Regions from separate parts of the Curtobacterium sp. RM9 genome, predicted to be linked through region 2. Evidence: predicted binding sites of a transcription regulator. Region 2 holds the regulator's gene; the other holds the start of a gene.
What was found. Region 2 encodes HspR, which represses chaperone genes until heat shock. Its sites were predicted from a motif close to AAGTTGAGTCNNNNNGACTCAACTT; they were not measured.
Positions count from the first base shown of each region.

Region 1: a site for HspR is predicted at 1,562-1,586, ahead of ACY3FI_RS00320 (Hsp20/alpha crystallin family protein). Genes of this name have one in related genera too.

Region 1 is NZ_CM143271.1:69,803-75,567, forward strand. Features, by position in the region: gene ACY3FI_RS00310 (SDR family oxidoreductase) at 1-59, shown strand, start outside; gene ACY3FI_RS00315 (manganese catalase) at 89-970, shown strand; gene ACY3FI_RS00320 (Hsp20/alpha crystallin family protein) at 1,098-1,538, opposite strand; gene mgrA (L-glyceraldehyde 3-phosphate reductase) at 1,682-2,725, opposite strand; gene ACY3FI_RS00330 (hypothetical protein) at 2,885-3,067, shown strand; gene ACY3FI_RS00335 (MarR family winged helix-turn-helix transcriptional regulator) at 3,118-3,666, shown strand; gene ACY3FI_RS00340 (TetR/AcrR family transcriptional regulator) at 3,818-4,432, shown strand; gene glgX (glycogen debranching protein GlgX) at 4,509-5,765, shown strand, end outside.
Region 2 is NZ_CM143271.1:471,884-477,648, reverse strand. Features, by position in the region: gene dnaK (molecular chaperone DnaK) at 1-1,103, shown strand, start outside; gene ACY3FI_RS02330 (nucleotide exchange factor GrpE) at 1,106-1,753, shown strand; gene ACY3FI_RS02325 (DnaJ C-terminal domain-containing protein) at 1,777-2,778, shown strand; gene ACY3FI_RS02320 (heat shock protein transcriptional repressor HspR) at 2,903-3,313, shown strand; gene ACY3FI_RS02315 (autotransporter outer membrane beta-barrel domain-containing protein) at 3,378-5,351, opposite strand; gene ACY3FI_RS02310 (class I SAM-dependent methyltransferase) at 5,490-5,765, shown strand, end outside.

The sequences.
Region 1 (5,765 bases), 400 kb from region 2:
ACGGCAGCTACGTCTCGGGAGCGCGCATCGCGGTCACCGGCGGCACCCCGATCCTCTGACCGACCGAACCGAACGCAAGGAGAACGATTTGTACTTCCACAAGCAGGAACTCCAGTTCAAGGCCACCCCGGACAAGCCCGACGCGATCTACGCCCGCAAGCTGCAGGAGGTGCTCGGCGGCCAGTACGGCGAGATCTCCGTCGCGCTGCAGTACCAGTTCCAGGCGTGGAACATGCACATCCCGGGCAAGTACCGGGACATGGTGTTCGGCATCGGTGCCGAGGAGATGGGCCACGTCGAGATGCTCGCGACGATGATCGCGCAGCTGCTCGAGAAGAGCCCGCTCGGCATCACCGAGGACGCGCTGCAGGACGACCCCACCGTGGCCGCGATCGTCGGTGGGACCGACGTGCAGCACGCCATCGTCGCCGGTGCCGGCGCGCGCCCCGTCGACAGCAACGGCAACCCGTGGCAGGGCTCGTACATCACCGCATCGGGCAACCTGCTCGCCGACTTCACGGCGAACGAGAACGCCGAGATGCAGGGCCGCGTGCAGGCCGCCCGGCTCTACCACATGACCGATGACCACGGCGTGCGGGACCTGCTGTCCTTCCTCATCGCACGCGACACCATGCACCAGAACATGTGGGCTACCGCCGCCGCCGAGCTGCGCGAGAAGGGCGTCGAGGGCTTCCCGGTGCCGAGCAACTTCCCGCAGTCGAAGGAGAACCAGGAGGTCAACTACCAGTACCTCAACTTCTCCGACGGCGCCGCCGCTGCCGACGGGCCCTGGGCCAGCGGGCCCTCGTTCGACGGCAAGGGCGAGTACTCGTACCACGACGGCCCCACCACCTCGGTGCCGATGCCGCCGCCCACGCACCCCGATGTCCGGCTCTACGGCACGACCGAGATCCCGAACGTCGTCGAGAAGACCGCCGGGCTCGTGCAGGACAAGCTCAACAAGGAGTGACCACACGACGAGGGCCCGGTGCGTGCTGCACCGGGCCCTCGTCGTGTCCGTCAGGTGTTCGTGTCGTACCGGCTCGTGTCCGCCCGTGTGGCGTTCCGTCCGACCACCAGCAGGACCGCCACCGGCGTCAGTGCTCGGTCGCGCCGGAGCCGACCGCGAGCTGCTCTGATCCGCCGCCGACCGCGACCGCGATCTTGCGCGGCTTCGCGGACTCCTTGACCGGGATCGTGATGCTCAGCACGCCGTTGTCGTAGGCCGCCGTGATGCGCGCGGCGTCGAGGCCCTCGCCGAGGGTGAGCTGCCGGACGAACGATCCGGGCTGCCGCTCACGCGTGAGCCACTGCGAGCCCTCGGGGGCACCGAGGGTCCGCTCGGCGCGGATCGTCAGGACGGAGCCGTCCACGTCGATGTCGACCGAACCCGGGTCGATGCCGGGCAGGTCGACGTCGAGGACGTAGTGGTCACCCGTGCGGTACAGGTCCATCGGCATCGACCGCGGGCCGGAGCCGCCGAGGAGGGACCCCGCGAGACGGTCCAGCTCGCGGAACGGGTCGAAGTTCATCGTCATCGAAATCAACTCCTTCGTGGTTCTCGTTGAGTCCCCTCGACTCAACTGCTTCTGTTGTAGCACCGCGGCTGGCACTCGACCCCAACGAGTGCCAGAAAACCGCTCAGAAGACCCTGAGAACGGCACGGTCCGATCGGCGGGGCTCAGCTCACCTGACCGGACCGTGCGCCGGACCACAGGTCGACGTCCAGCACCCCCACCGAGTGCTCGTCGATGCGCCGCAGCTCGTCGTCCGTGAAGGTCAGGTTGCCGAGCGCGGCCACGTTCTGCTCGAGCTGCTCCACGCGCGAGGCCCCGATCACGAGCGACGTCACCCGCTCGTCGCGCAGCGCCCACGCGAGCGCGAGCTGCGCCAGGCTCTGCCCGCGCTCCGACGCGATGTCGTTCAGCGCTCGGAGGTGCTCGACGACCTCGTCCGTGAGGGTCCCGGCGTCGAGGGACTTGCCCGCGGCGGCACGCGAGTCCGACGGCACACCGTCGAGGTACCGTCCGGTGAGCAGGCCCTGCGCCAGGGCGGTGAAGCCGATGACGCCGAAGCCGACCTCGCCAGCGGCGTCCAGGAGCCCCTCGGTCTCGATCCAGCGGTTCAGCATCGAGTACGAGGGCTGGTGGATGAGCAGCGGGGTGCCGAGGTCGCGCAGGATCGCCGCGGCCTGGCGGGAGCGCTCGGCGTCGTACGACGAGATGCCGACGTAGAGCGCCTTGCCCTGCTGGACGGCGGTGTGCAGCGCGCCCATGGTCTCCTCGAGCGGGGTCGAGGCGTCGAGTCGGTGCGAGTAGAAGACGTCCACGTAGTCGAGGCCCGTGCGCTGCAGGGACTGGTCGAGCGAGGCGAGCACGTACTTCCGCGAGCCACCGCCCTGTCCGTACGGGCCGGGCCACATGTCCCAGCCGGCCTTCGTCGAGACGACCATCTCGTCGCGGTAGGGCCGGAAGTCCTCGCGCATGAGGCGGCCGAAGTTCACCTCGGCGGCGCCGTAGGGCGGGCCGTAGTTGTTCGCGAGGTCGTGGTGCGTGATGCCGAGGTCGAACGCCCGGCGGCTGATCGCCCGCTGCGTCTCGAACGGCTTGTCGTCGCCGAAGTTGTGCCAGTACCCGAGCGAGAGCAGCGGGAGGTCCAGGCCGGAGCGGCCGGTCCGCCGGTAGGGCATGGCGTCGTAGCGGTCGTCGGCAGCGATGTAGGTCATCAGGGGAGTCTCCTCGTCGTCGGGGTGCTCCCCATCCTGCCGGGCGGCCGACCACGCGAAACGTACAGAACGCAAAAGGTTCGTTGCGCTGATCGTTCACGTTGTGAAATAGTCCGAGCGTCCGCAGGGGACGCAACGAAGCAGGAAGGCGGGATCGTCATGCACAGCACGTACTCGGGGATGGCCCGTCAGGCACGACTCGGTGGGTCGCACACCCGCCACGGCCTCACTGATCCCGCCGTGATCGACGCCTACGTCGAGCGTCGCATCGAGGACCCGTCGCTCCTCTCGCGTCGCGTGGAGCCGTCGTACGCCGACTTCTTCACGGTCCCCACGGTCTAGCCACCGCCCCGCACGCCCGTTCCCATCAGTCAGAGAGCACACTCGACCACATGCCGTTGACCGTCGTCCGCCGTGAGCACATGCACCTCTACGCCCGCGAGCCGCGGTCACGTGCCGCAAAGGTCGCGGTGGACTCCCTCCTCCGGCTCCAGCACGCCGAGGAGCAGCAGCTCGAGCAGGCCCGGACCGAGAGCGGTCTGTCGAAGAACGAGTTCCTCGCGATCCGTTACCTGCTGCAGGCGCACCGGGACGGGCGGTCGATGGGGCCGAAGGACCTCGCGGTCATGCTCACGGTGTCGAACGCCTCGGTGACGAAGATCGTCGACGGACTCGTCGCCAAGGGCGACCTCGTCCGGGTTCCACACCCGACCGACCGCCGCGCGCAGGTGCTCGAGCCCACCGTGCAGGCGGCCCGCAAGATCGACGAGTCCTACGCCCGCTTCCACGAGGCCGTGGTCGAGGTCATGGACCGGCTCAGCGCCGAGGACAACGCGGTCCTCACGCGCTGCCTCGACCAGATCACGGACGCCCTGACCGCCGGCGCGCCGGCTCCGGTCGACGAGTACACCGTCGACGAGGACGCGACCGCGCGCGCCTGACGGACGCGGCGGCCTGGAGGCGCACCGCGCTCCGCCCGGGCACCTGACGGACCGCAGGCGGTCCCGACCAGGGCGCCCCGCGCCTCCCGTGCGCCCCTGCGGTCCGCCGGACGGGTGGAGGTGAAAACCTTCCAGCGGTAAGTTGGGGCGCATGACGTTCCCCGCCGACGACGACGCGGCCCCCGCGCCGCGCCGCGGCGGGTACCGGAAAGGCGCCGAACGGCGCGCGCAGATCCTCGACGAGACCATCCGGATGGTCGCCGACCAGGGGGTCGACGCCTCGTCCCTCCGCTCCGTCGCGGACGCCCTCGGCATCACCCACGCCGCGCTCCGCCACTACTTCCCGAGCCGCGACGAACTGCTGCTCGCCGTCTACCGCGAGCACGAGGTGCGGGAGCAGGGCGCCCCGGACCGGATGAAGTCGGCGATCGGAGACATGCGGGAGAGCGCCTCGCGGAACCGCGCGGTCCCCGGTCTCGTGCAGCTCTACACGACCCTCGCGGCCGACGCCGTACAGGAGGGGCACCCCGCGACCCGCGACTTCATGCGCGAACGCTTCACCCGCCTGCGGGCCGAGCTCGCCGAGCTGATCGCCGCCGACCAGGCGGCCGGTCGCATCGCCGCGGACCTCGACCCGGTCGACCTCGCATCGCTGAGCATCGCCGCGTCGGACGGCCTCCAGGTGCAGTGGCTGCTCGACCCCGAGGCGGTCGACGGCGAGCGGGTGCTCCGGCTGCTCGAACGGATCGTGCCGCCGGGGGACTGACCCGCACCGTCGCCTTCCGGACGACGGGGTACGCAGTCCGGCCCGGGGCACAGTGGCCGATCGGTAGAACGGCAGGATGACCGCTTCCTCGCGCACCCCGCTCGGCGTCACGCTCGTCGACGGCGGCGCCAACGTCGCCCTCTTCTCCAGCACCGCCGACCGGGTCGAGTTCTGCACCTTCGACGACGACGGCACCGAGCACCGCACCGAGCTCCGCCACCGCACCGGCTACACCTTCCACGACGTCGTCCCGGACGTGACCATCGGCACCCGCTACGGCTTCCGCGTGCACGGCGCCTGGGACCCGGCGAACGGTCTGCGCCACAACGCGGCCAAGCTCCTGCTCGACCCCTACGCCACCGCGGTCGACGGCTCCTACGAGTGGGGCCAGGCGCTGTTCGGGCACGACATGAACGACCCGGAGCAGATCGACGAGACCGACTCGGCCGCGGCCATGCCGAAGTCCGTCGTCGCCGACCGCTCCTTCGACTGGGCCGGCGACGAGCGCCCCCGCACCTCGCTCCGCGACACCGTCGTGTACGAGGTGCACGTCAAGGGCTTCACGAAGCAGCACCCCGACGTCCCCGAGGAGATCCGGGGCACCTACGCCGGTCTCGCGCACCCGGCCGCGATCAAGCACCTCACCGACCTCGGCGTCACCGCGGTCGAGCTGCTCCCGACGCACCAGTTCGTGCAGGACTCGACGCTCGCCGACAAGGGCCTGCGGAACTACTGGGGCTACAACAGCATCGGGTTCTTCGCCCCGCACGACGAGTACTCGTCCTCGGGCACGGCCGGCCAGCAGGTTGCCGAGTTCAAGGAGATGGTGAAGGCCCTGCACGCCGCCGGGCTCGAGGTCATCATGGACGTCGTCTACAACCACACGGCCGAGGGCAACCACATGGGTCCGACGCTGTCCTTCAAGGGCATCGACAACCAGTCGTACTACCGCCTGGTCGAGGGTGACGAGGCGAACTACTTCGACACCACCGGCACGGGCAACAGCCTCAACGTCTCCCACCCGTCCGCCCTGGGGCTCATCACGGACTCGCTCCGCTACTGGGTCGAGGAGATGCACGTCGACGGCTTCCGCTTCGACCTCGCGACGACGCTCACCCGGCAGGACGGCGAGGCCGAGAAGCACTCCGCGTTCCTCGACATCATCCACCAGGATCCGGTGCTCCGCGAGGTGAAGATGATCGCCGAGCCGTGGGACACCGCGGGCTACCAGGTCGGCGGGTTCCCGGCGGACTGGTCGGAGTGGAACGGCAAGTACCGCGATGACCTCCGGGCGTTCTGGCGCGGCGACGAGGGCACGCTCGGCGACGCCGTG
Region 2 (5,765 bases):
CGGCGAGCATCCAGCTCCCCTACCTGACGCTGACCGCCGACGGCCCGCTCAACCTCGACGAGACCATCTCGCGCGCACAGTTCGAGCAGATGACCTCCGACCTGCTCGACCGCACGAAGAAGCCCTTCAACGACGTCATCAAGGAGGCCGGTGTCAGCGTCAACGACATCGCCCACGTTGTGCTCGTCGGCGGCTCGACCCGCATGCCCGCCGTGGCCGAGGTCGTCAAGTCGCTGACCGGGGGCAAGTCGCCGAACCAGGGCGTCAACCCGGACGAGGTCGTCGCCGTCGGCGCCGCGCTCCAGGCCGGCGTGCTGAAGGGCGAGCGCAAGGACGTCCTGCTCATCGACGTCACCCCGCTGCCGCTCGGCATCGAGACCAAGGGCGGCCTGATGACGAAGCTCATCGACCGCAACACCGCGATCCCGACCAAGCGCAGTGAGACCTTCACGACCGCCGACGACAACCAGCCGTCGGTCGCGATCCAGGTCTTCCAGGGCGAGCGTGAGTTCACCCGCGACAACAAGCCGCTCGGCACCTTCGAGCTGACCGGCATCGCCCCGGCTCCCCGTGGCGTTCCGCAGGTCGAGGTCACCTTCGACATCGACGCCAACGGCATCGTGCACGTGTCCGCCAAGGACAAGGGCACCGGCAAGGAGCAGTCGATGGTCATCTCCGGCGGCTCCTCGCTGCCGAAGGAGGACATCGAGCGCATGGTCCGCGAAGCCGAGGAGCACGCGGCCGAGGACAAGGCCCGTCGCGAAGCCAACGAGCGTCGCAACCAGGCCGAGCAGCTCGTCTACTCGATCGAGAAGCTCATCAAGGAGAACGACGACAAGCTGCCCGCGGACGTCAAGTCCGAGGTGCAGGGTGACGTCGACTCCCTCAAGTCGGCGCTCGCGGGCGAGGACGAGGACGCCGTGAAGGCGGCCTTCGACAAGCTCAACGAGTCGCAGGGCAAGCTCGGCCAGGCGATCTACTCGCAGCAGGACGCGGGCGCCGCGGCCGGTGGCGAGCAGCCTGCCGGTGAGCAGCCGGCGGACGACGAGGACATCGTCGACGCCGAGGTCGTGGACGACGAGGACGACAAGGACAAGAAGTAACGATGACGGACCCCAAGGACAACGTGCCGAACGAGGACGAACCCCAGGTCGAGGGTGACGCCACGAACGCAGCCGAGCCCGAGGACCTCATCGAAGCGGAGGGACCGGACGTCGAAGTCCCGACGGACGGCCCCGCCGCGGCCGACGCAGCGAACGACCTCTCACCGGAGGACGAAGCGCTCCTCGCCGACGCCGCTCGCGGCATCCAGGAGGACAAGCTGTCCACCGCGGACCGCGACCTCGTCGCCGAGATGCGTGCCGACATGCTCCGCGCGCAGGCCGAGCTGGTGAACTTCCGGAAGCGCGTCGAGCGCGACCGTGAGGCGAATCGCGACGCCGTCATCGCCGAGGTCGTCCGGGCACTGCTCCCGGCGCTCGACGACCTCACCCGTGCCGAGGCCCACGGCGACCTCGCCGAGGGTCCCATGCAGGTCATCGGGCAGAAGATCCGCGGCGGCTTCGAGAAGTTCAAGCTCGTGCAGATCGGCGAGAAGGGCGAGCCCTTCGACCCGAACGTGCACGAGGCGATCGTGCAGCTGCCCACCCCGGGTGCCACCGGCCAGACCGTGGCGGACGTCGTCGAGCCGGGCTACAAGCTCGGTGACCGCGTGCTCCGTGCGGCCAAGGTCGCCGTGGCGGTCCCGGCCTGATCGCGGGGAGGAGGTAGGGATTCATGGCCAGTCAGGACTGGTTCGACAAGGACTTCTACAAGGTCCTCGGCGTCGACAAGACGGCGAGCGACGCTGAGCTGAAGAAGACCTACCGGAAGCTCGCGCGGCAGTTCCACCCGGACTCCAACCCGGGCGACGCTGCCGCCGAGGCCCGCTTCAAGGAGATCAGCGAGGCGTACTCGGTGCTTTCCGACAAGGAACAGCGCCAGGAGTACGACCAGGTCCGCGCCATGGGCTCGGGCGCCCGCTTCACCGCGGGTGGCCCGGGTGCCCAGGGCGGCTTCGAGGACGTCTTCGGGGGCATGTTCAATCAGGGCGGTGGCGGACAGCGCGTCCGCTTCGGCCAGGGTGGTGGCGGCGGGTTCGAGGACATCCTCGGCGGCATGTTCGGCGGGGGCGCTGGTGGCGGCTTCGGCCAGCCCTCCGGTGGCTTCCGCGGCTTCGGCGGTCCGACCAAGGGTCGCGACGTCACGGCATCGACGACCCTCGACTTCACCACGGCCATCACCGGCGACACCGTGAAGCTGTCGCAGGGCAACGGTCGTCCGGTCAACGTCCGGATCCCGGCGGGCGTCGCAGACGGGCAGAAGATCCGGCTGCGCGGTCGCGGCGAGCCCTCGCCCGACGGCGGCGACGCGGGCGACCTGGTCGTCACGGTCACCGTTCGGAAACACCCCGTGTTCGAACGCGACGGGCAGAACCTCCGTGTGGACGTCCCCGTGACGTTCGTCGAGGCTGCGCTCGGTGCGACGATCCAGGTGCCGACCCTCGGCGGCGAGCCCGTCAAGCTGAAGGTCGCGCCGGGAACGCCGTCCGGTCGCGTCCTCCGCGTCAAGGGCCGTGGCGTCACCACCAAGACGGGGACGGGCGACCTGCTCGCGACCGTGCAGGTCGCGGTGCCGTCACACCTCACCGACAAGCAGCGCGAGGCCGTCGAGGCCCTGCGCGACGCACTTCCGGACGAGGACCCGCGCGAGGACCTCCTCGCAAAGGCGCGCAGCTAGCTGCGCGTGCTGCAGCAACAACACCGGCCTGGAGGAACGGTGCGGCTCCGTCAGGAAGCCGCACCGTTCCTCCAGACTGGTTCCAGGACCACGCGGACGACGGAAGGAGCGCTCGATGACCGACATGGACGAGAACTCGCCCGTCTTCGCGATCGCGATGGCGGCTGAGCTCGCCGAGATGCACCCGCAGACACTGCGGCAGTACGACCGGCTCGGCCTGGTCGTGCCTGGGCGCACCCGCGGCGGTTCGCGCCGCTACTCCATGCGCGACGTCGCGCAGCTGCGTGAGATCGCGCGCCTCGGCAGCGAGGGTGTGTCGCTCGAGGGCGTCCGGCGTGTGCTGGAACTCGAGAACGAGAACCGCGCGCTGCGCTCCCGGGTGAGCGAGCTCGAGACCGCGCTGGCCGATCAGCTCATCAACCGTCCGGGCGCGCGCGTGTTCGCCGCCACGACGACCGGTGCGGCCATCTCGCTCAAGGCGGGGTCGCGGCCGCAGCGGAACACGCAGATCGTGCTCTACCGCGGCCCCCGCTGAGCCGCGAGCGACGAAGCCCCCACGACTCACGGAGTCGTGGGGGCTTCGTCGTGTCCGCTGCTGGTCAGCGATCGAGGGTGAGTGTGTAGTCCTGCCGGAACGTCTCACCGTCGGGGGTCGTGACAACGAGCTGCATGTCGTTGCGACCTTCCTGGAGGTCGCCGAACACGTAGATCTTGAAGCAGTCTTCGGCGTTCGTGAGACCGGTGCCGAGGAGCTCCGGACCGCGCACCAGGGCAACGGTCGAACCTGCCGGCGCTGTGCCGGCGATCGATCGGGGCGTGCTCGGCACCGTCGACCCGCTCATCGGGGAGGTCGCCACGATCTCGCTCTCGGCGGGTGCGTCGCCAGGACCGGGCTCAGCGCCCGGCTCGTACGTCATGGAGACGAGGTCGAAGGTCGACGCACCGTTGAGGTGCTGCACGAGGACCAGCTGCGTGAATCCGACCTTGAGGTCGCGGGTGAAGCGCAGCCGGAACTCGTAGTCCTGGCCGACCGTCGTGGTGCCGTAGACGTTGCCCTGGTCGTCCCGGAACTCCACCGTGGCGCCGGCCGTGGCGATGCCGTGGACCTCCGGACGTGCCTCGTGCACGGTGTTCGGCGAGAGGATGCCGCCCCAGAGGAGCTTCTGATCGACGGTCACGTCGGTGTCGGTGGTGAGGCCGCCCTTGCTGGTCTGGACGGCACGGACACGGTGTTCCGCGGGAAGGAGCATGCGGTTCGTCTCGAGGGTCCAGCGGCCCTCCCCGTTCACCGTGGCGACCTCGGAGAGCGCTCCGTCGTCGTCGCCGAGCTGCACGCGGGCGCCGGCGGCGCCGGTACCGGTGAACGTGATCGTCCGGTCCTTCGACTCTGCGCCGTCCGCCGGGGAGGTGATCGCCGGGGCCGCAGCCGCACCGTAGTCGAGCGTCGTGGACGCCGTCGTTGTCGCACCGCCCGCGACGGCCTGCTCCACGGTGAACGTGTTCACACCCGGGGTCGCGTGCTCCGGCGCCACGGGCACACTGTAGACGCCGTCATGCACCTCAGCGCGCCCGACCTCGTCCCCGGCGCCGTTGCGGACGACGACCTCGGCGCCGTCGGTGCCGGTGCCGCGGACGGTCGCCGGCGCAAGCGGGTCGCCCTGGTCGAACGCGGCGGTCGCCGTCACCGGGACGACGGCAGAGCCGGTGACGCGGACGGCGAGGGTGCCCTCGGCGAGGACGGCGCCGTTCTTGGTGATGGTGATGGAGCCGTCGTCGAGGGTGGTGCCGGCGGTGGCGGTGGCGTCGACGGCGAGCCGGACGAGGATGCGGCGCCAGGACGAGTTGAAGGCGTTGTCGTCGTCGTTGACGGCGGTGCGGCCGTCGTCGGAGATCGTGAACGGGACCGTCGCGCCAGTGCCGGCGACCTTCACCTCGGCGATGCGGGTACCGGTCGGGGCGGTGACGGTGGCCTTGCCGCGGACGTTCTGGCCGAGGATGAAGGTGGACCAGCCGGACGTGGTGCCGGCGTCGGTGTCGGGCACGCTCGTCGTGATCGCGGACGGCGCGCCGACGTGGACGGCGAGGGTGCCCTCGGCGAGGGTTGCGCCGTTCTTCGCGATGGCGATCGACCCGTCGTCGAGGGTGGTGCCGGCGGTGGCGGTGGCGTCGACGGCGAGCCGGACGAGGATGCGGCGCCAGGACGAGTTGAAGGCGTTGTCGTCGTCGTTGACGGCGGTGCGGCCGTCGTCGGAGATCGTGAACGGGACCGGCGCGCCAGTGCCGGCGACCTTCACCTCGGCGATGCGGGTAACGGTCGGGGCGGTGACGGTGGCCCTGCCGCGGGTGTTGACGCCGAGGGTGAAGGTGGACCAGCCGGAGGTCGTGCCAGCGATCGTGTCCGGCACGGTCGTCGTGATCGTGGAGGCCGTCGAGGTCGATGCGGTGGGAGCGGAGGCATGCGGCGCTGCCGCCGACGGGCTGGCGAAGGCGCTTCCCCCGGTGAGTCCGAGGCCGGCGATGAACGTCGCGGCGGCCACGCCGGATGCGGTCAGGACACGAGTGGGTCGTTTCATACGGGGTTCCTTCGATGTGTGCGGAGTGGAGCGCTCGATTCCCCTGCGCTCACATCTGAAATACTCGCCAGGAACGCCTGAGACGCTTCCGAACGCGATGCCTACGACGGTCCGAGTACGAGCGGCTAGCCTGAGCGGATGCCCGCCATCGACTTCGCCGATCTCTTCCGGCGCCGCGTCGCCGACGCGCCGGACTTGATCGCGATCGACGGCACCGACCGCTTCATCCTCGACGAGGCGCCGCACGTCCACGGGGACGCGCTCCGGCAGCCAGGTGACGTCGCGGTGGTCGACGACCGGTACGGCGTCCTCACCCTCGGCGCGATCACGGTGCACGGGGCGTCGGACGTGCGAGTCGTGCAGGATTCCCTCGTCGGCGTGCGTGCGCTCGAGGCCAACGCCGGGACCTTCGGG